DNA from 4 places in the Allobosea sp. TWI1241 genome. Region 3 is predicted to be linked to each of the others. Evidence: predicted binding sites of a transcription regulator. Region 3 holds the regulator's gene; each other region holds the start of a gene.
What was found. Region 3 encodes LexA, which represses DNA repair genes until DNA is damaged. Its sites were predicted from a motif close to TGTTCNNNNTGTGTTCNG; they were not measured.
Positions count from the first base shown of each region.

Region 1 (5,631 bases), on a different contig from region 3:
GGACCGGCGACCATGGCGAGGCGCGTGATGCCGAGGCTCTCGACCAGCGCCTTCTGGACCGCGACGAAATCGGCGATGGTCACGACCGGGAAATCCGGCCCGTAGGCACGGCCAGTCTCGGGGTCGAGCGAGGCCGGCCCCGTCGTGGTCACCCGCGGATCGCCGGTGTTGAGGTTCACCAGCGTGTCCGAGGACAGGACGAACCAGCGGTCGGTGTCGATCGCCTTGCCGGGGCCGATGATCGCGTCCCAATAGCCAGCCTCGGCGTCGGAGGCGGCATAGCGGCCGGCTGCGTGCGAGGTGCCGGAGAAGAAATGGCAGATCAGGACGGCGTTCGACTTGTCGGCGTTGAGCCGGCCATAGCTTTCCCAGCCGATGCGGACGTCTTTCAGCGTCCGCCCGCTTTGCGTGGTGAAACGGGGCAGCTGGAAGACGCGCTTCTCGACCAGCGGTTCCTGCGCCATCGTCAGCCGCCTCGCCTCAGAGCGTCTCGAGCAGGCCCTTGATCACGGCCCGGCGCGGCGCGATCGACGAGAGCAGCCCGTATTCCTGCAAGGTGTGGGCGCCGTCGCCGTCGATGCCGAGCCCGTCCAGTGTCGGCACGCCGAGCGCGGCGGTGAAATTGCCGTCGGAGCCGCCGCCGGTCATCGGGCAGTCCTGCAGGTCGAAGCCGATCCCGGCCGCGACCGCGCGCGCCTGCTCGTAGAGCGCCGCGACATCGGGCGTCTTCTCATAGGGCGGGCGGTTCATGCCGCCGGTCACCGTCAGGCGGACATCGGGCCCGTGCGGCGTCAGGCCGAGGATGCGCTGCTCCATGGCCGCGCCGTCGGCCGCCGAGGTCACGCGGCAATCGACGCTGAACCAGGCGTGCTGCGGTACGACATTGGCGGCCGTGCCGCCGCCGACCATCGCCACCGTGGTGGTGATGCCGCGGGCGTAGTCGGTCATGCCCTCGACGGCGAGGATCTGGTGCGCCGCCTCGCGGATGGCGTTGCGGCCGTCCTGATGGCGCGAGCCGGAATGGGCCGGGCGCCCCTCGACCTTGACCTCGAAGCGGCCGACGCCCTTGCGGGCGGTGACGATGCGGCCGCCCTCGCGCGCCGGCTCGGTGACCAGCACCGCCATCGACTCGCGGCCGATCGCCTCGATCAGCCCGCGCGAGCTCGGCGAGCCGATCTCCTCGTCGGCGGTGAACAGGAAGATCATCGGGCGCCGCGCCGTGCCGGCCCGCGCCACGTCCTTGAAGGCCTGGAGCGCCAGCCAGGCGCCGCCCTTCATGTCGTAGATGCCGGGGCCGTAGAGGCGGTCGCCCTCGATGCGCACGGGCAGGTCCCTGGCGCTGGTCCCGACCGGGTGAACCGTATCGAGATGCGACATCACGGAGACGGCCTTCTCGCCATTGGCGAGGCCGGCGCGCAGGACGAGATGGTCGCCGAGACCGTCGCGGCCCGGCACGCGCTCGACCGCGATCGGCAGGCCTTCGACCTCCTTCGCGACGAGGTCCATCATACCGTTGACGCCGGCGGGATGGTGGGTGGGGCTTTCGAGGGCGGTCCAGACGGCGAGTGCCGAGGCGGTGGGATCTTGCAGTGTCATGATGGCGCCAGCATCGCCGCAAAGCATGGCGGTAGAAAGGAGCCCGCGACGCAGGAGGGCCATGCGTGAAGGCCATGCATGCGATGCGCGGGTCCGCGGAGACATCGCCCCGCCGGAACGAGCATTCCAATCACACTCCGCGACAGCGCGCCGTGCACCGCAAAGCGCAATTCGGAAGGCGGGAACAGGAACCCGGCCGCCGACGAATCCGCCTTCAGCGGATCGCCAAGACCGGCAAGCGCGAGCTGAAGGCCGACCCCGGCAGCCGCGCGCTTTCAAAGCGACAGGCAATGCCGGGTCCGTCGACGCGCAGCTTCAGCAGGAGCGAGGCGCTCCGTTCCAGGACATCACGCGCGCCGCATGCCAGCGCGAAGGCGCGATAGCGACAACCCGGCAGCGGCCACCCGGCAAACGGCGGTTCTCGCCGTAGCCGACCGGCTACGCCTCGATCTCCCGCAGCACCACCACGACGGAGAGCCCCTGGCGACCGGCGAAGAGCAGGCCGGTCGAGGCGCGGGCTGCCCAAGGCGAGCAGCGCGGCGCGACCGCCCTGTCGCTCGATGGCCTGCCATCGCTCAGACCGGTTCGCGCCGTCGTGCGGCCTAGAACGGGATGTCGTCGTCGAGATGCGAGGAGGAGGAGGAGCGCGAGGAACCACCGCCGCCACTGCCGCCGCCGCTCATGGCCGGCTGGCGCGAGCCGCCGCCACCACCCATCGGGCTGGACCGGCCGAAGGAGGAACCGCCGCCCTCGTCGCCATAGCCGCCACCACCGCCGCCGGCGCCGTACTCGTCGGAACCGCCCTGGCCGCGGCTGTCGAGAATGGTCAGCTCACCGCGGAAGCGCTGCAGCACGATCTCGGTGGTGTACTTCTCGACGCCCTGCTGGTCCTGCCATTTGCGGGTCTGCAGCTGGCCCTCGATATAGACCTTCGAGCCCTTGCGCAGATACTGCTCGGCGACCTTGGCGAGGTTCTCGTTGAAGATCACCACGGAGTGCCACTCGGTGCGCTCCTTGCGCTCGCCCGACTGCTTGTCGCGCCAGGTTTCCGAGGTGGCGATGCGCAGGTTGACGACCGGCTCGCCGCTGCCGAGACGCCGCACCTCGGGATCGCGCCCGAGATTGCCGACGATGATCACCTTGTTGACGCTACCGGCCATGAACGGCTCCGTTTCCTGCGCACTGAACTCGATACCGGCCGATGACCGATCCCGGACCTTAACGGTTCCTTAAGCCGCAATCAACGATGTTCTTATTTTGTTCCAGACATCAAGTGTCAGTTGTCCCCGAGAGTCTGGCGGACGCCTTGAGCGCAGGAGCGCTCAGGCCCGGCGCGCCCCGCCCCTCGCCGGGGAGCGCGGCGCGTCGCGACGGCCGTCAGGGCACCTCGCCCTCGAATCGCACGCCGAGCGAGCCGAGCGCGCGCCAATAGTCCGGATAGGTCTTGCCGACGCAGGCCGGGTCCTCGATCGTGATGCCGCCGATGCGCAGGCCGGCGAGCGCGAAGCTCATCGCGATGCGATGGTCGGCGAAGGTATCGATCCGGGCCGGCAGCACCTGACCGGCCAAGGCGGGATCGGCGGCGACGAGCAGATCGTCGCCCTCCTCCGCGCCGAGACCGGGGCGGATGCGCGAGAGGCCCTGCGCCAGCGCGGCGACGCGGTCGCATTCCTTGACGCGCAGATTGGCGATGCCGGTGAAGCGCACCGGCGTGCGGTTGAAGGCGGCGAGCACGGCGAGCGTCGGGATCGCATCCTGCATCTGCGCGCCGTCGATTTCGGCCGGCAGGTTCGGGAAGGCCGAGATCAGCGCATGCGCACGGGCGTCGGGCTGGGTGAAGGCGGAGGCCGGCACGCCGAGATCGATCGCGCCGCCGGTCAGCACCTCGGCGGCCCAGAGATAGGTCGCGGCCGAGGCGTCGGGCTCGATCAGGTAATCGGTGGCGACATAGCCGGTCGGCGCGATGCGCCAGCTTGTCGCGTCCGGCTGCGTCACCTGCGCCCCGAAGGCGCGCATGGTCGCCAGCGTCAGGTCGACATAGCCGCGCGCGCCGATGACGCCGTCAGTGCCCAGCCCCGTCAGCGCGACATCGACCGGCCCGCGCGCGCAGGAAGCGGCCATAAGCAGCGCCGAGACATACTGGCTGGAGAGCCCGGCATCGACCTCGACCCGGCCGCCCGCGAAGCCGCCCTCGCCCGTGACGGTGACCGGCGGGCAGCCGCTCGGCGCCTCGACCGCGACGCCGAGCGTGCGCAGCGCCTCGACCAGCGGCGCGATCGGCCGCTTGCGCATGTGCTGGTCGCCGTCGACGACCACTCGCCCGTCGACCAGCGCGGCGGCGGCTGTGAGGAAGCGGGTCGCGGTGCCGGCATTGCCGAGGAAGAGCGGCTCCGCCGGCGCGGCGAGCCGGCCGCTGCCGGTGACGACGAAACTGGTGGCATCCGGCTCCTCGACGCCGACGCCCATCTGCCGCAGGGCCTGCGCCATATAGAGCGTGTCGTCGCTCTTCAGCGCGCCAGACAGCCGGCTCGTGCCCTTGGCCAGCGCCGCGACCAGCAGAGCGCGGTTGGTGATCGACTTCGAGCCGGGCGGCGTCACCTTGCCATGCAGCGGGCCCGCCGGCGGGATGATCGTCAGGGTGCGGATGTCCGCGTCTCGCATGGCAGGCTCGCTCTCGCGGTTCGGGCTGTCTCGGCGAGGCTCTTAGCGGCTGCAGCCGGGAAGCGGAAGCGCGCGCCCCGCCGCAGCCGGGCTCAGGCGCCCTCCTCCGCCGGCGTGCCGAGTGCGCGCAGCGAGCGCAAGGTCTCGCGCAGGCCGAGATGCAGCGGCTTGTCCTTGCGCAGCACGAGCGCCAGCGTGCGGTGCAGCCGCGGCGCCAGCGGGCGGACCATCAGCGTGCCGCGCGCCGCGGCGTCGCGCACCGCGAGCCCCGGCAGCACGGCGCAACCGAGCCCGGCGCCGACCAGCCCCTTGATCGCCTCGACGCTGCCGAGCGACATCACCGGCCGCAGGGCCACGCCGGCCTCGGCGAACCAGGCGTCGGCGATCCGCCGGGTGTTGCCGCCCGGCTCGAAGAGCAGCACCGGCATGCGGGCGAGATCGGCGGCGGCGACCTCGTCCGGCAGGTCCGTCTCCGGCGGGGCGACGGCCATGAACGCGTCCTCGAGCAGCGGAGTGACGGCAAGGCTGCGGCCGGCCGCGGGCAGCGAGACCAGCCCGATGTCGAGCAGGTTCTCCTCGACCGCGCGGACCATTTCGGCGGTGTTGCCGGTCGTCACCGTGATCTCCAGCGTCGGAAAGCGGCGGCGCAGATCCTTGAGCACCGGCGGAAGCAGGAAGATGCAGGCGGTGGCGCCGGTGCCGATGCGCACCCGCCCCAGCCGGCCCTCGGCATGGCGCGCCATCGCCTCGAGCGCCGCATCCACCTCGGCCGCGATGCGCTCGCCATGGCCGAGCAGGGCCGCGCCCGCCGCCGTCGGCCTAGCTCGCCGACCGACGCGCTCGACGAGAGCGGTGCCGAGCCGGCGCTCCAGTTCGCGCACCTGCTGGCTTACCGCCGGCTGGCTGAGGCCGAGGCGCTCGGCCGCGGCCGAGAAGCTGCCGAGCGCGATCACCTCACGAAAGCTGTCGAGCTGGTCGAGGCTGAAACCGCGCATGCCAAGGAATTCCTTATGCTCCGCATCACGAGCAGAATATTCACTTATGACATCGCCGGACGCAATCATCGGGGCGACCAAGCCGCCATCCCGGCGGCCGTGAAAGGCCCGAGCGAATGTCCCGAACGCGCTTGCCAGCATGGGCGACCTTGCCCGCATGGGCGAGCTGGCCAGCATGGGCGACCTGGCGCGAACTGAGCGATTATCTCGCCGGCTCGCAGGCTTCCCATCTCCAGCAGATACGGAGCCTGCGCGCCCTCGACGACCACCTGCTCGCCGATATCGGGCTCCGCCGCAGCGGCTTCCGCCCGGTCCTGCTGGCCAACTGCGAACCCTTCAGCGAAAGCTCGCCCATGACGAACGCCTCCTTCACGCCCCC
Region 1 is NZ_JBDJKW010000009.1:13,130-18,760, reverse strand. It holds gene ABE438_RS12890 (E22 family MetX-like putative esterase) at 1-464, opposite strand, end outside; gene ABE438_RS12885 (M20 family metallopeptidase) at 481-1,596, opposite strand; gene ssb (single-stranded DNA-binding protein) at 2,199-2,756, opposite strand; gene ABE438_RS12875 (3-phosphoshikimate 1-carboxyvinyltransferase) at 2,974-4,257, opposite strand; gene ABE438_RS12870 (LysR family transcriptional regulator) at 4,350-5,252, opposite strand; partial or broken gene ABE438_RS20370 (YjiS-like domain-containing protein) at 5,369-5,545, shown strand; gene ABE438_RS12865 (N-acetyltransferase family protein) at 5,606-5,631, shown strand, end outside.
Region 1: ssb (single-stranded DNA-binding protein) is a predicted target of LexA. The motif match lies at 2,844-2,861, and genes of this name have one in related genera.

Region 2 (5,631 bases), on a different contig from region 3:
AGGATGCGGCAGTAGAGCCCGCAATCGACATGGCCGTAGAGCTGCATCAGCGCCTTGGGGATCTGGCGATCGCGCTCACCGGTCGCCGGGTCGACATTGGTCGCGGCGCAGCGCTCGATGCGCTTGATGCCCTCGAGCACCAGCCCTGAGCCGGTGGCGAGCCGCCGGCCGACGAGCTCGTTCTCGCCCCAGGCCGGCAGGTCGGCGAGCATGACGTTGCCGCGGAAGCGCAGCGGATCGAGCGGCGCGCCCATGCGCTGCGCCAGATCGGCGACGCTGGCGAGGTTGATCAGCGAGACGAAGCCCGAGCGCGAATCGGTGAAGCGGTAGCCGGCCGGCGCCGTCAGCAGGCGCGGCGGGCCCCGCAGCTCCTCCGGCACGGCGCGGCCCAGGAAGGCGGCGAGCGCCGCGCGCCCCGCCTCGCTGGCGAGGTCGAAGCGCTCCTCCACGCCCTCATGACCGACCACGAGCGTGCCCGAAGCGTCGTCATAGCGCGTGCGCAGCCGGGCCAGCGCCGCATTGCGCATCAGCATCAGGTACTTGATCTTCGGCTGGTGCACCGGCGCGGCCTGGTCGAAGCCCGAAGGGCCGTTCTCGATGGCGAAGAGCCGGTCGCCCGGCACATGGCCGCCCTCCGGCAGGGCGAAGGCCTCGCGCCGCTCGGGCGAGAGCCCCTTCACCGGATAGCGATAGAGCGACATGACGCGCATGGACCGACCGTTCCCGTCTGCGAAAGCGGCGCACCCTGCCATGGGCGCGCGCCCCGGTCACGCGCCGGGCGCGCCCTCCTCCAGCATCTCGCCGTCGAGCACCGAGCGCTGGCAGCCCCAGCCGGCGAGCACGTCGTCGCTCGGCTCGGCCACGAAGAAGCGGGCGGCGTCGCGCTCATAGCCCTCGGCGAGCAGCTGGTCGTAATCGGTGTGCACGTGGCGGACATGGCTGGCCAGCGCCAGCCAGAGCGCGGTGCCCGGCGGCAGCGCCTTCATCGCCGGGCGGCCTGCCAGCGTCAGCACCGCCTCGGCATCACCGAAGGGGATGCCCGGCGCCAGCGCCCGGAGCGCCTTGCGAATCGCCTGCTGCCGCTTCGTCCCGACCATGGCGCGATGCTGGACAGGATGCCGCAGCCGCGTCAACGTGACTCCCGGGCCCTCACCCCTTCCGTTGCGGGAAAGCAACACCTATCTCTGGCCCGAGGGGTCGCCTCAGGGGGCCCCATCCTGACGAAAGGGCAGCCGGATCCGCCGCTACGGGGCGCGACCGGCGGGCGGAGAGCGATACAGATGAACATCGAGAAGTACACGGACCGGGCCAAGGGCTTCCTCCAGGCGGCGCAGACCATCGCGATGCGCGAGGGCCATCAGCAGTTCACGCCGGAGCACCTGCTCAAGGCGCTGCTCGACGATCAGGAGGGCATGGCCGCCGGTCTGATCGACCGCTCGGGCGGCCAGTCGCGGCTGGCGCGCCAGTCGGTCGAGGCCGCGCTCGCCAAGCAGCCCAAGGTCAGCGGCGGCGGCGCCGGCGGCCTGCATCTGACGCCGGCCCTGGCGCGCGTCTTCGACACCGCCGAGAAGGCGGCCGACAAGGCCGGCGACAGCTTTGTCACGGTCGAGCGGCTTTTGCTGGCGCTGGCGATCGAGAAGGACAACGAGGCCGGCAAGGCGCTGGCCGCCGCCGGCGTGACGCCGCAGGGCCTCAACGCCGCGATCGAAGCGATCCGCAAGGGCCGCACCGCCGACTCAGCCTCGGCCGAGCAGGGCTATGACGCGCTGAAGAAATACGCCCGCGACCTCACCGCGGCGGCCCGCGAGGGCAAGCTCGACCCGGTGATCGGCCGCGACGAGGAGATCCGCCGCACCATCCAGGTGCTGAGCCGGCGCACCAAGAACAATCCCGTGCTGATCGGCGAGCCCGGCGTCGGCAAGACCGCCATCGCCGAGGGGCTGGCGCTGCGCATCGTCAATGGCGACGTGCCCGAAAGCCTGAAGGACAAGGAGCTGCTCGCCCTCGACATGGGCTCGCTGATCGCCGGCGCGAAATATCGCGGCGAGTTCGAGGAGCGGCTGAAGGCGGTTTTGTCCGAGGTCTCGGCCGCGGCCGGCGGCGTCATCCTGTTCATCGACGAGATGCACACGCTCGTTGGCGCCGGCAAGACCGACGGCGCGATGGACGCCTCCAACCTGCTGAAGCCGGCGCTGGCGCGCGGCGAACTGCACTGCGTCGGCGCGACCACGCTCGACGAGTACCGCAAATATGTCGAGAAGGACGCGGCGCTGGCCCGGCGCTTCCAGCCGGTCTTCGTCGAGGAGCCGACGGTCGAGGACACGATCTCGATCCTGCGCGGCCTCAAGGAGAAGTACGAGCAGCACCACCGCGTCCGCATCACGGATTCGGCGCTGGTCTCGGCCGCGACCCTGTCGAACCGCTACATCACCGATCGCTTCCTGCCCGACAAGGCGATCGACCTGGTCGACGAGGCCTCGGCGCGCCTGCGCATGCAGGTCGATTCCAAGCCCGAGGAGCTCGACTCGATCGACCGCGAGATCGTCCGGCTGAAGATCGAGCAGGAGGCGCTCAAGAAGGAGAGCGACGCCGGCTCGAAGGAGCGGCTGCGGCGCCTCGAAGGCGAGCTCGGCGAGCTCGAGACCCGCTCGGCCGCGATCACCGCGACCTGGAAGGCCGAGAAGGACAAGCTCGGCCAGGCGGCGGAGATCAAGACCCGGCTCGACAATGCCCGCAACGAACTGGCCCAGGCGCAGCGCAAGGGCGAGTACCAGCGCGCCGGCGAGCTGGCCTATGGCGAGATCCCGCAGTTGGAGAAGCAGCTCGCCGAGATCGAGGCCAATGGCGGCCAGTCCGGCATGGTCGAGGAGGCGGTGACGCCCGACCATGTCGCGGCGGTGGTCTCGCGCTGGACCGGCGTGCCGGTCGACAAGATGCTGGAGGGCGAGAAGGAGAAGCTGCTGCAGATGGAGCAGACGCTCGGCGCCCGCGTCGTCGGCCAGAAGGAGGCGGTCGAGGCGGTGTCCAAGGCGGTGCGGCGCGCCCGCGCCGGCCTGCAGGACCCGAACCGTCCGATCGGCTCCTTCATGTTCCTCGGGCCCACCGGCGTCGGCAAGACCGAGCTGACCAAGGCGCTCGCCGCCTTCCTGTTCGACGACGAGACGGCGATGGTCCGGCTCGACATGTCGGAATACATGGAGAAGCACTCGGTCTCCCGGCTGATCGGCGCGCCTCCCGGCTATGTCGGCTATGAGGAGGGCGGTGCCCTGACCGAAGCCGTGCGGCGCCGGCCCTATCAGGTCGTGCTGTTCGACGAGGTCGAGAAGGCGCATCCGGACGTGTTCAACGTCCTGCTGCAGGTGCTCGACGACGGGCGGCTCACCGACGGCCAGGGCCGCACGGTCGACTTCCGCAACGTGCTGATCATCATGACCTCGAATCTCGGTTCGGAGTATCTGGTGAACCAGCCCGAGGGCGAGGATTCGGAGGCCGTGCGCGACGAGGTCATGGGCGTGGTCCGCCACGCCTTCCGGCCGGAGTTCCTCAACCGGATCGACGACATCATCCTGTTCCATCGCCTGCGGCGGTCGGATATGGGCGCCATCGTCGACATCCAGATGGCCCGCCTCGGCCGCCTGCTGGTCGACCGCAAGATCGCGCTCGACCTCTCGCCCGAGGCGCGCGACTGGCTGGCCGAGAAGGGCTACGACCCGTCCTATGGCGCGCGCCCGCTGAAGCGCGTGATCCAGAAGTCGGTGCAGGACCCGCTGGCCGAGCTGCTGCTCGCCGGCGCGATCCGGGACGGCGAGACCGTGCCGCTCACCGTCGGCCCGGCCGGGCTGATGCTGGGCGAGTTCGCCGCCGCAAGCGAGCAGCGCCCGGCGGGCGTGCCGCTGAACTGAGGGGTTCCGCACCCCGATGATGACGAGGGCGCCGCGCGAGCGGCGCCCTTTGTCGTTGCGGCGGCCCGCGCCCGCGGCATGCCGGCTCGGGCGGGGGCTCGTCCCGCCCCTGACGCGCTGCTGACAATCTTTGTCAGGACAGCCGGCAGGAACAATGCGGCAACATCGCCGCCTGCGTGCTAGTCATGCCCGCCCGCCGCCGGCCCGATCTGGCACGGAACGGCTTTTGCCCTATCTCTACGGCTGCCCCCAACCGGATCCCGACATGGCCCGCAAGACTCAAAGCTCCGCCGCGACGGACGGCAAGGCTCCTGCCGCCAGCACGACGAGCGCCAAGGCGAAGACTGCCAGCACAAAGACTGCCAAGACCGCGACCGCCAAGCCGTCCGCTGCCAAGCCCGCGGCCGCCAAGGCGACGCTGGCCGAGCAGGCGGCGTCGCTGGAGGCGCTGTTCGACGCCAAGGCCGGCGCGAACCTGGCGGCGGAGGCGCATGCGCGGATGATCTCGGTGCGCGGGGCGCGCGAGCACAACCTCAAGAATGTCGACCTCGCCATTCCGCGCGACAAGCTGGTGGTGTTCACCGGCCTGTCGGGCTCGGGCAAGTCCTCGCTCGCCTTCGACACGATCTATGCCGAGGGCCAGCGCCGCTATGTCGAGAGCCTGTCGGCCTATGCCCGCCAGTTCCTCGAGATGATGCAGAAGCCCGATGTCGACCAGATCGACGGGCTCTCGCCGGCGATCTCGATCGAGCAGAAGACCACCTCGAAGAACCCGCGCTCGACGGTCGGCACCGTCACCGAGATCCACGACTATATGCGCCTGCTCTGGGCCCGCGCCGGCATCCCCTATTCGCCGGCGACCGGCCTGCCGATCGAGAGCCAGACCGTCTCGCAGATGGTCGACCGGCTGGTGGCCCTGCCGGAGAAGACGCGCGGCTATCTGCTGGCGCCGGTGGTGCGCGGCCGCAAGGGCGAGTTCCGCAAGGAGATGGCCGACTGGCTGAAGCGCGGCTTCCAGCGCGTCAAGGTCAACGGCGCCTTCTACGAGATCCCGGACGCGCCCTCGCTCGACAAGAAGTTCAAGCACGACATCGACGTGGTGGTGGACCGCATCGTGATCCGGCCCGATCTCGGGGCGCGGCTGGCGGATTCGCTCGAGCAGGCGCTCGACCTCGCCGACGGCATCGCGGTGTTCGAATATGCCGACGAAAAGGAGGAGAACGGCGAGCCGCGGCGCGTCACCTTCTCCTCGAAATTCGCCTGCCCGGTCTCCGGCTTCACCATTCCCGAGATCGAGCCGCGGCTGTTCTCGTTCAACAACCCGTTCGGCGCCTGCCCGACCTGCGACGGGCTCGGCCACGAGATGCGCATCGACCCCGGCATGATCGTGCCGGACGCCTCGCTGACGCTGAAGAAGGGGGCGATCGCGCCCTGGGCCAAGTCGACCTCGCCCTATTACGGCCAGACGCTCGAGGCGCTGGCCCGTCATTTCGGCTTCTCGATGACCAAGCCCTGGTCGGAGCTGCCGCAGCAGGCGCGCGACGCCATCCTCTACGGCACCGGCACCGAAGCGGTGCGCATGGCCTATAATGACGGCCTGCGCGCCTATGAGGTGAAGAAGCCCTTCGAGGGCGTCATCACCAATATGGAGCGGCGCTGGAAGGAGACGGAGAGCGACTGGGCGCGCGAGGAGATCGGGCGCTTCATGTCGGAGACGCCCTGCGCCGCC
Region 2 is NZ_JBDJKW010000008.1:58,419-64,049, reverse strand. It holds gene ABE438_RS12150 (MOSC domain-containing protein) at 1-710, opposite strand, end outside; gene ABE438_RS12145 (DUF2293 domain-containing protein) at 768-1,097, opposite strand; gene clpB (ATP-dependent chaperone ClpB) at 1,281-3,902, shown strand; gene uvrA (excinuclease ABC subunit UvrA) at 4,168-5,631, shown strand, end outside.
Region 2: uvrA (excinuclease ABC subunit UvrA) is a predicted target of LexA. The motif match lies at 4,050-4,067, and genes of this name have one in related genera.

Region 3 (5,631 bases):
GACATCCGGCGCGGCCGCTGTAACATGCCCGGGCCGCCGCCGTTAAGCGCCTTCCTGCGCCGGCGCGGCGAGGGGAGGCCGCGAGGGGGGCAATGGCGTCCATCCCGCCCGAGCGCCGTGGGGTGGCGCGGGCTGCCGGCCTCGTCCTGGCGGGCGGGGCGGGGCGAACGCGTCCCGACTGGTCGCCCGCGATCCTGCTCCATACCTTCTGGAACGGCCTGCGCGGCGCGCTGGCGCTGGAGATCGAGCGGCGGCGGCTGTTCAACTGGCTGCCGGTGCCGCTCGGGATCGGCGTCCTGCTGTATTTCCTCGCCGATGGCGAGCCGGGCCTGGCAGCGCCGCTCTTCGGGGCAGGGCTGTTCGGCGCCGCGGCGCTCGCCTTCAGCCGGACGCGGCGCGGGGCGATGGCGACCTGCGTCGCGCTCGCTGCCGCCTTCGTCGGCTTCGCGGCAGGGGTCTGGCGCAGCGCCGAGGTCGCCGCACCCATCCTGGCCCGTCCGCATGTCGGGCGGGTGAGCGGCTTCGTCGAGAGCCTGGAGCAGCGGGAGAAGGGCGTCAGGCTGGTGCTGCTGGTCACGAGCCTCGCAGGCGTGGCGGAGCCGGCGCGGCCGCGGCGGGTGCGCGTCTCGGCCAATGTCACCGGGCTGCGGCCGGGCGACCACCTGCTGGCGACGGCCCGGCTGCTGCCGCCGCCCGGCCCGGCGCGTCCCGGCGGCTACGATTTCGCGCGCGACGCCTTCTTTCGCGGCATCGGCGCGGTCGGCAACATCGTCGGCAAGGTCGTGCTCTCGCCGGCGGAGCAGCCCATGCCGTCCGCCTTGCGCCGGCAGGTGCTGATCGACGATGCCCGCAACGTGCTGACCGCGCGCATCGCCGCGATCGGGGGCGGGCAGGCGGGCGCGATGGGCGCGGCGCTGGTCACCGGCAAGCGCGGGCTGATCAGCGAGAGCACCAATATCGACCTGCGGGCAGCGGGGATCTACCACATCGTCTCGATCTCCGGCCTGCATATGGTGCTCGCCGCCGGGACGATCTTCTGGCTGGTGCGGGCTCTGCTCTGCGCCTCGCAGACGCTGGCGCTGGCCTGGCCGGTCAAGAAGATCGCGGCGCTGGCCGCGATGAGCGGCGCTGTTGCCTATTGCGTTTTCTCCGGTGCCGAGGTCGCGACCGTGCGCTCGCTGATCATGACGCTGGTGATGCTGGGCGCGATCCTCGTCGACCGCCCGGCGCTGAGCATGCGCAATCTCGCGCTCGCCGCGATCATCGTGCTGCTGCGTGAGCCGGAGGCGCTGCTCGGCCCGAGCTTCCAGATGTCGTTCGGGGCGGTCGCGGCCCTGATCGCCTTTGCCGAGCGCTGGCAGGCCCGCGCGCCCGATGCCAAGGCGGCGAACTGGCCCTGGCCGCTGCGGCCGCTCTGGCTCTCGGCGGTCGGCATCGTCACCACCACCATGGTGGCGACCGCGGCGACGGCGCCTTATGGCGTCTATCATTTCCAGGTCTTCAATCCGTTCGGCCTGCTCGGCAATGCGCTGGCCCTGCCCTTCGTCTCGCTGGTGGTGATGCCGGCGGCGGTGTTCGGCGTGCTGGCCTATCCGTTCGGGCTCGACTGGCCGGCCTGGGCGGCGATGGGCTGGGCCTCGGAGCTCGTACTGAAACTCGCGCACTGGGTCGCGGGAATGGAGCGCTCGACGGTGGTGCTGCCGGCCTTCGGGCCCGCGGCGCTAGTGGCGTTTTCGCTGGCGCTGCTCTGGCTGACACTCTGGACCACGGCGATCCGCTATCTCGCGGCGCTGCCGCTGCTCGCCGGCCTCGCCGTCGCCGCGGCGCCGGCCCGCCCCGACATCCTGATCGAGCGCGACGGTTCCGGCATGCTGGTGCGCGGTGCGGATGGGCGGCTGGTGCTGGCCGGGCGGCCGAGCCGCTTCGTGCTGGCGCAATGGCTGCTGGCGGACGGGGATTCGCGGGCGCCCGACGATCCCGGCCTGCGCAGCGGCGCGGCCTGCGACACGCGCGGCTGCGTCATCCGGCTCGCGGACGGCCGCAGCGTCGCCTATGCGCGCGACCGCATCGCGCTGGCCGAGGATTGTGGGCGTGCCGATCTGGTGGTGACGCCGCTCTATGCCAACGGCGCCTGCGCGGCCCGGCTGATCGACCGGGCGGTGCTGCGCCGCGACGGCGCCGTCAGCTATCGCACCGCCGGCGGCGGCTGGACCGCCTTCACCGCCGAGGACGCCACCCGTCGGCGGCCCTGGACCCGCCCGCAGCCGGAGCCGTCCCCCGCGGCCTCGACCGCCGGGCGGCCGCCACAGTCCCGCGTCACGGCCACGCCGCCTGCGGCGGCCACGGCCCCATCCGTCCCGGACGAGGCCGAGCGGCTTCAGTAGCGCCGCATCAGATTGACCAGCCGGCCCTGGATACGAACGCGATCGGGACCGAGCACGCGGGTCTCATAGGCCGGATTCGCCGCTTCGAGCGCGATGGAGGAGCCGCGCTTGCGCAGCCGCTTCAGCGTCGCTTCCTCGTCGTCGATCAGCGCGACGATGATGTCGCCCGTATTGGCGGTGTCCTGCTTGCGGATCACCACCGTGTCGCCGTCGAGGATGCCGGCCTCGACCATCGAATCGCCGCGGACCTCGAGCGCGAAATGCTCGCCGGTGCCCAGCATGTCGGCGGGCAGGGAGACGGCGTGGCTGCGGCTCTGGATCGCCGAGATCGGCACGCCGGCGGCGATGCGGCCCATCACCGGGATCGAGACCGTGCCGCGGCCATCCTCCTCGGCGGCACGCGGCCGCGCCGGCGCGACAGGGGCCGCAGGGGCGGGCGGCGGCGTCTGGCCGAGGCCGCCCTGTACCACAGAGGGGCTGAAGCGCGGGCGCTGCTGGCCCGGCGCGGCGCCGCCCATATTGTCCGGCATCTTGATCACCTCCAGCGCGCGGGCCCGGTTGGGCAGGCGCCGGATGAAGCCGCGCTCCTCCAGCGCCATGATCAGGCGGTGGATGCCGGATTTGGATCGCAGGTCGAGCGCGTCCTTCATCTCGTCGAAGGAGGGCGGCACGCCGGATTCGCGCAGGCGCTCATGGATGAAACGGAGCAGTTCCGACTGTTTGCGTGTCAGCATGACGGAGGTGCGCGCCTTTCAGGCTGGATTCGAAACAAAGCCTGAACAGGATAGCTGTTCTCTTTGTGTTCCGCAAGGTCGCCGGGCGAGGGCCGGCCGGCGCGCGCCGGCCTCAGCGCAGCCGCAGGATCCGACAGGGATCGCCGGCCTTCGCCGCCGGCGCGTTCACCGGGCGCACGACCAGCGCATCGGCCCGCGCCATGGTGGCGAGCATGGAGGAATCCTGGCGCGGGAAGGGCGTGGCGACCGGCCCGTCCGCGCCCTGCTCGAGCGTCGCGCGCAGATAGTCCTGGCGCTCGTCGTTCGCCGGCAGGTCGACGGCGATGCTGGCGCGCTCGCTGCGGTCCCGCGCCGGGTCGGCGAGGCCGAGCAGCGCCTCGACCAGCGGCACGGCGAAGAGATGGCCGCAGACGATCGAGGAGACCGGGTTGCCCGGCAGGCCGAGCACGACCATGCGCTCGATCACGCCGGTCATCATCGGCTTGCCGGGGCGCATGGCGATGCGCCAGAAGCCCGGCGTCATGCCCTGGGCGGCGAGGGCCGCGCGCACCAGGTCGTGCTCACCGACCGAGGCGCCGCCGAGCGTGACCAGTACGTCGGCACCGGCCCGGCGCGCCGCGCCGATCCGCGCGGCGAGGTCGGCATGGTCGTCGCGGGCGATGCCGAGATCGAGCGGCGTGCCGCCGGCCTGCGCGACCAGGGCGGCCAGCGCGAAACCGTTCGAGGCGACGATCTGGTCGGGCCCGGTCTCTTCGCCCGGGCTGACGAGTTCGTCGCCGGTGGCGAGGATGGCGACCAGCGGCCGGCGCCGCACCGGCAGCGAGGCGTGTCCCATGGCGGCGGCGAGCGCGAGCGTCGCCGGGTCGAGCCTGCGTCCGGCGGCGAGCAGCCTGTCGCCCTGGCTGAAGTCGAGCCCGGCGGCGCGCACGAACCTTCCGGGCGCGACCTGCGCCAGCACGCGGATGCTGGGGCTGCCGACGCCCTCGGCATCCTCCTGCATCAGCACGGCGTCGGCGCCCTCGGGCAGGGGGGCGCCGGTGAAGATGCGCACAGCCTCCCCGGGGCCGACCGCGCCGGAAAAGCGCTTGCCCGCGGCCGATTCGCCGATGACCGCGAGCGTCCTGCCGGGCTGGAGGTCGGCGGCGCGGGCGGCGTAGCCATCCATGGCCGAATTCGCGAAAGGCGGCTGGGTGCGCAGCGCCGCGAGATCCTCGGCAAGCACGCGGCCGATGCAGTCGGCGAGCGGCAGCCGCTCCGTGCCCGTCGGTCCCGGAACGCTCTTCAGCAGCGCGGCCAGCGCGGCATCGACCGGGGTCAGGCTCATGCCGCGGGGCCCGGATCGGCGAGGTCGTAGGCGCCGGACTTGCCGCCGGATTTGTGGACGAGGCGCACGCCCTCGATCTGCATGGCGCGATCGACCGCCTTCACCATGTCGTAGACGGTGAGGCAGGCGACGCTGACGGCGGTGAGCGCCTCCATCTCGACGCCGGTCTTGCCGGTCAGCCGGACCTCGGCGCGCACGGTGACGCCGGGCAGCGCCTCGTCGATCTCCAGCTCGACCGCGATCTTGCTGAGCAGCAGCGGGTGGCAGAGCGGGATCAGCTCATGGGCGCGCTTGGCGGCCATGATGCCGGCGAGGCGGGCGGTGCCGAGCACGTCGCCCTTCTTGGCCTCGCCGTCGCGGACGATGGCGAGGGTCGCGGCCTGCATGACGACGCGGCCTTCGGCGACCGCGACGCGCTGCGTCTCGGCCTTGTCGCCGACGTCGACCATATGGGCCTCGCCCTTGTGGTCGAGATGGGTGAGGCCGCTCACGCCGCGGCCTCGGCGGCGCCGGTCAGAAGCGCGCGGGTCGCGGCGGCGACGTCGTGCTGCCGCATCAGGCTCTCGCCGACGAGGAAGGTGTTCACGCCACAGGCTTGCAGGCGGACGATGTCCGCATGCGTGAAGATGCCGCTCTCGCCGACGAGGACACGGTCCTTCGGCACGCGCGGGGCGAGCCGTTCGGTCACCGTCAGGCTGACCTCGAAACTGCGCAGGTCGCGGTTGTTGATGCCGACCAGCGGTGTGTCGAGCGCCAGCGCCCGGTCGAGTTCCGCCTCGTCATGGACCTCGGCCAGCACCGCCATGCCGAGCGCCTTCGCCGTCGCAGCAAGCTCGCGCGCGGCGGCATCGTCGAGGCTCGCCATGATCAGCAGGATGCAGTCCGCGCCCCAGCTGCGGGCCTCGAAGACCTGATAGGGCTCGAACATGAAGTCCTTGCGCAGGCCGGGCAGGCCGGAGGCCTGGCGCGCCTGGTCGAGGAATTCCGGCCGGCCCTCGAAGGAGGGCGTGTCGGTCAGCACCGAGAGGCAGGCGGCGCCGCCCTCGGCATAGGCGCGGGCCAGCGCCGGCGGGTCGAAATCGGGGCGGATCAGGCCCTTTGACGGGCTCGCCTTCTTGATCTCGGCGATCAGCGCCGGAGCGCCGTCGCGATGCTTGGCTTCCAGCGCGCCGAGAAAGTCGCGCGGCGG
Region 3 is NZ_JBDJKW010000002.1:77,889-83,519, forward strand. It holds gene ABE438_RS03385 (ComEC/Rec2 family competence protein) at 93-2,384, shown strand; gene lexA (transcriptional repressor LexA) at 2,378-3,118, opposite strand; gene ABE438_RS03395 (molybdopterin molybdotransferase MoeA) at 3,231-4,442, opposite strand; gene moaC (cyclic pyranopterin monophosphate synthase MoaC) at 4,439-4,933, opposite strand; gene trpC (indole-3-glycerol phosphate synthase TrpC) at 4,930-5,631, opposite strand, start outside.

Region 4 (5,631 bases), on a different contig from region 3:
GGCTGCGGGGTGCGGAGATAGCCGGCTGGGCGGTCGGCGGCGGGGCCTTTGCGGGCTGGCGCGCCAGGGCTGGCCCCGCGCAGAACGCGAGGCCGCAGATGACGGCGCGGCGCGAGAACGGCATGGGCCGGGCGACGCCGATCCCGTTCAGCCCATCGCGGCGGCGATGGCGTCGAGCGCGGCCTGGGCCTGCGCCCCGTCCGGGCCGCCGGCCTGGGCCATGTCGCGGCGGCCACCGCCGCCCTTGCCGCCGAGCTTCTCGGAGCCGGCGCGCACCAGCGCCACCGCGTCGAAGCGCTCGGTCAGATCGGGCGTGACGCCGACGACGATACCGGCCTTGCCGTCCTCGGCGACGCTGACGATCGCCACCACGCCTGAGCCGACACGGCTCTTGGCCTCGTCGGCCAGGCTCTTGAGATCCTTCATCTCGATGCCGGTGACGGCGCGGGCGAGCAGCTTGGCGCCGCCGACCTCGCGGATCGGGTCGCCGGCCTCGCCGCCGCCGCCCATGGCGAGCTTCTTGCGGGCCTCGGTCAGCTCGCGCTCGAGCCTGCGGCGCTCCTCGACCAGGCTGGCGACGCGAGCCGGCAGCTCGGCGATCGGCGCCTTCAGCACGCCGGCCATCTCGTCGAGCGCGACGCTCTCCTCGCGCAGATGGCGGCGGGCTGCCTCGCCGGTCAGCGCCTCGAGACGCCGCACGCCGGCCGCGACGCCGGCCTCCGACAGCACTGCGACCAGGCCGATATCGCCGGTGCGGCCGGCATGGGTGCCGCCGCAGAGCTCGACCGAGAAGGTCTTCGGCGGGTTCGCCTCGCGATCGGTGCCCATCGAGACGACGCGGACCTCGTCGCCGTATTTCTCACCGAAGAGCGCGCGGGCGCCCGAGGCGATGGCGTCGTCGACCGACATCAGCTTGGTGCTGATCGGCTCGTTCTGCAGCACCAGCCTGTTGGCCATCTGCTCGACCCGGGCGAGCTCCTCGCGCGAGATCGGCTTGGGATGGCTGAAGTCGAAGCGCAGGCGCTCCGGCTGCACCAGCGAGCCCTTCTGTGCGACATGGTCGCCGAGCACGCGGCGCAGCGCCTCGTGCAGCAGATGGGTCGCGGAGTGGTTGGCGCGGATGGTGCCGCGGCGGCCATGATCGACCGTCAGCTCGGCCGGCTTGCCGACGGTGATCTCGCCCGAGACGACCTCGACATGATGCACGAAGACGTCGCCCAGCTTCTTCTGGACGTCGGTGACGCGGGCCTGGAAGCCGGCGCCGGTCAGCGTGCCGGTATCGCCGACCTGGCCGCCGGACTCGCCGTAGAACGGCGTCTGGTTGAGGATGACCAAGCCGGTCTCGCCCTGCTTCAGCGCGGCGACCTCGGCATTGTCCTTGACCAGCGCGGTGACGACGCCCTCCGCGCTCTCGGTGTCGTAGCCGAGGAACTCGGTCGCGCCGATGCGCTCGCGCAGCGGGAACCAGAGCTTTTCGGTGGCTTCCTCGCCGGTGCCGGCCCAGGCGGCGCGCGCCTTGGCCTTCTGCTGCGCCATGGCGGCGTCGAAGCCGTCGAGATCGACGCCGACGCCGCGGGCGCGCAGCGCGTCCTGCGTCAGGTCGAGCGGGAAGCCGTAGGTGTCGTAGAGGGTGAAGGCGACGTCGCCCTTGAGCTTGTCGCCGCTGCCAAGCCCCTGTGCCTCTTGGTCGAGGATGGCGAGGCCGCGCGCCAGCGTGGTGCGGAAGCGGGTCTCTTCCAGCTTCAGCGTCTCGCCGATCAGCGCCTCGGCGCGGATGAGCTCCGGATAGGCCTGGCCCATCTCGCGCACCAGCGCCGGCACCAGCCGGTGCATCAGTGGATCCCTGGCGCCGAGCAACTGCGCATGGCGCATGCCGCGGCGCATGATCCGGCGCAGCACATAGCCGCGGCCCTCATTAGAGGGCAGCACGCCGTCGGCGATCAGGAAGGCGGAGCAGCGCAGATGGTCGGCGATGACGCGGTGGCTGGCGCTCATCGGCCCGTCGGGCGGGACGTTGGTGAGGTCGGCGATGGTGCGGATCAGCGTGGCGAACAGGTCGATCGCGTAATTGTCATGCGTGCCCTGGAGCACGGCGGCGATGCGCTCCAGCCCCATGCCGGTGTCGATCGAGGGGCGGGGCAGGTCGGTGCGGATGCCGCCGGCCGCTTCCTCGTACTGCATGAAGACGAGATTCCAGATCTCGATGAAGCGGTCGCCGTCCTCGTCGGGCGAGCCGGGAGGGCCGCCGGGGATGTGGTCGCCGTGGTCGTAGAAGATCTCCGAGCAGGGGCCGCAGGGGCCGGTGTCGCCCATGCGCCAGAAATTGTCGGAGGTCGGGATGCGGATGATCTTGGAATCCGACAGGCCGGCGATCTTCTTCCAGAGCGCGTGGGCGTCGTCGTCCTCGGAATAGACGGTGACTGTCAGCTTCTCCTTGGGCAGGCCGAACTCGCGGGTGACCAGGGTCCAGGCGTGATGGATCGCCTGTTCCTTGAAGTAGTCGCCGAACGAGAAGTTGCCGAGCATCTCGAAGAAGGTGTGGTGGCGGGCGGTGTAGCCGACATTGTCGAGGTCGTTGTGCTTGCCGCCGGCGCGCACGCATTTCTGTGCCGTGGTGGCGCGCGAATAGGGACGCTTCTCCTGGCCGGTGAAGACGTTCTTGAACTGCACCATGCCCGAATTGGCGAACATCAGCGTCGGATCGTTGCGCGGAACGAGCGGGCTCGACGGGACGATCTCGTGGCCGTTGGCCTTGAAATAGTCGAGGAAGGTGGACCTGATCTCGTTGACGCCGCTCATCGCAATCTTGGCTCTGGTTCGGGCAGGGGCCGGCGGGGCCGGCGGGCCGCAAGGTTCTATGCGGCCCACTCATACGTGTCCAGAAAGCGCCCGCAAGGGCCGGCATGCGCATGAGCGCGTCCCGGCCAAATGAAACGGGCGGCCGCGAGGCCGCCCGTGATCCTGTCCGGAAGGGGCGAAGGCTCAGGCCTCGCCCTCGTCGAGATCCTCGGCGGTCGGGTCGACCTGCTCGAGGATACGCTCGGCGACGAGGCCGGAATTCTGGCGGATGGTGGCCTCGATACGCGCCGCGACGTCGGGATTGGCCTTCATGAAGGTCTTGGCGTTCTCGCGGCCCTGGCCGAGGCGCTGGCTGTCGAATGAGAACCAGGCGCCCGACTTCTCGACGATGCCGGCCTTGACGCCGAGATCGATCAGCTCGCCGGCCTTGGAGATGCCCTCGCCGAACATGATGTCGAACTCGACCTGCTTGAAGGGCGGCGCGACCTTGTTCTTCACGACCTTGACGCGCACCGAGTTGCCGGTGGCCTCGTCGCGGTCCTTCAGGGTCGAGACGCGGCGGATGTCGAGACGCACCGAGGCGTAGAACTTCAGCGCGTTGCCGCCGGTGGTGGTCTCCGGGCTGCCATACATCACGCCGATCTTCATGCGGATCTGGTTGATGAAGATCACCATGCAGTTCGACCGCGAGATCGAGGCGGTGAGCTTGCGCAGGGCCTGGCTCATCAGGCGGGCCTGGAGGCCGGGCTGGCTATCGCCCATCTCGCCCTCGATCTCGGCACGCGGGGTCAGCGCCGCGACCGAGTCGATGACGAGCACGTCGATCGCGCCGGAGCGGACCAGCGTGTCGGTGATCTCGAGCGCCTGCTCGCCGGTGTCGGGCTGGGAGATCAGCAGGTCGTCGAGATTGACGCCGAGCTTGCGGGCATAGACCGGGTCGAGCGCGTGCTCGGCGTCGACGAAGGCGCAGACGCCGCCCTTCTTCTGCGCCTCGGCGATGGTGTGCAGCGCCAGCGTGGTCTTGCCTGAGGATTCCGGCCCGTAGATCTCGATGACGCGGCCGCGCGGCAGGCCGCCGACGCCGAGCGCGATGTCGAGCCCGAGCGAACCGGTCGAGACGGTCTCGATCTCGATCGCCTGCTGGTTCTTGCCCAGACGCATGATCGAGCCCTTGCCGAAGGCGCGCTCGATCTGAGAGAGCGCGGCGTCCAGGGCCTTGGCCTTATCCATCGAGGAGCCTTCCACGAGCTTGAGATTCGCCTGATTCACGACGTCCGCTCCTTATGGCAGGGCGCGACGACATCTCAAATCCGCGCCTGTGGATATCTGGTCATGGTTTGTTCTCATTGGCAAGTTCTTTTTTCGTTCTCTTTTTCACATGCATCATAGGCGCATCGTCTTATGAATTGACGTTTCGTCATGCGCTTGGCGAATGGATCGGGCGCTGCTAGAGGCGCCTCCTGTCGCGTCAAGCTCCTGTTTTGAAGGATTATACCGTGGCCGCTTCCGCTCCCGCCGCCCGCGGCGGCAACTCCCCGCGCCGTGTCCTGTTCGCCAGCCTGGTCGGCACGACGATCGAGTTCTTCGACTTCTACATCTACGCCACGGCGGCTGTGCTGGTGTTCCCGAAGCTGTTCTTCCCGGGCGCCGACGCGACGTCGGGCATGCTGCAATCCTTCGCCACCTTTGCGATCGCCTTTTTCGCAAGGCCGATCGGCGCGGCGGTGTTCGGCCATTTCGGCGACCGGGTCGGCCGCAAGGCGACGCTGGTCGCGGCGCTGATGATGATGGGCCTGTCGACCGTGGCGATCGGCCTGCTGCCGACCTATGCGCAGGTCGGCGTGCTGGCGCCGCTCCTGCTGGCGCTGTGCCGGCTCGGCCAGGGGCTCGGGCTCGGCGGCGAGTGGGGCGGGGCGGTGCTGCTCGCTACCGAGAACGCGCCGCGCGGCAAGGAGGCCTGGTACGGCATGTTCCCGCAGCTCGGCGCGCCGATCGGCTTCATCTTCGCCACGGGCAGCTTCCTGCTGCTCTCGGAGGTGCTGACCGACGCGCAGTTCTTCTCCTTCGGCTGGCGCATCCCCTTCATCGCCAGCGCGCTGCTGGTGTTCATGGGGCTCTATGTCCGCCTGCGCATCACCGAGACGCCGGCCTTCCAGGCGACGATCGAGAAGCGCGAGCGGGTGCGCCTGCCGCTGGCGACCGTGGTCTCCGGCCATGGAAGGACGCTGGTGCTCGGCACGCTGGCGGCGCTCGCCACCTTCGTGCTGTTCTACCTGATGACGGTGTTCTCGCTGAGCTGGGGCACGGTGGCGCTCGGCTACAGCCGCGTGCAGTTCCTGCCGATGCAGATGGCCGGCGTGGTGTTCTTCGGGCTGACCATCCCGATCTCGGCGCTGCTGGCGGATCGCTATGGCCGGCGACGCACGCTGTTCTGGACCAGCCTCGCCATCGCCGGTTTCGGCGCGCTGCTGTCGCCGCTGTTCGGCTCCGGCAGCATGATCGGGGTCCTGCTGTTCTTCGGCCTCGGCTTCGCGCTGATGGGCTTCACCTACGGCCCGCTCGGCACGGCGCTGGCCGAGCTGTTCCCGACCGAGGTGCGCTATACCGGCGCCTCGCTCACCTTCAACTTCGGCGGCATCGTCGGCGCCTCGCTCGCGCCCTATATCGCGACCTGGCTGGCGACGAACTGGGGGCTGGGCTATGTCGGCCTGTATCTGGCGGTGGCCGGGCTGATCACGGCGCTGGCGCTGGCGTTGGTCGGCCGCGAGGCGGTGCCTGCCAGGAAAGCGATGGCAGGCTGAAGCGGGGCGTCGCGCCTCGCCTGTGGAGGTC
Region 4 is NZ_JBDJKW010000001.1:194,005-199,635, reverse strand. It holds gene alaS (alanine--tRNA ligase) at 148-2,799, opposite strand; gene recA (recombinase RecA) at 2,983-4,029, opposite strand; gene ABE438_RS00975 (MFS transporter) at 4,296-5,600, shown strand.
Region 4: recA (recombinase RecA) is a predicted target of LexA. The motif match lies at 4,152-4,169, and genes of this name have one in related genera.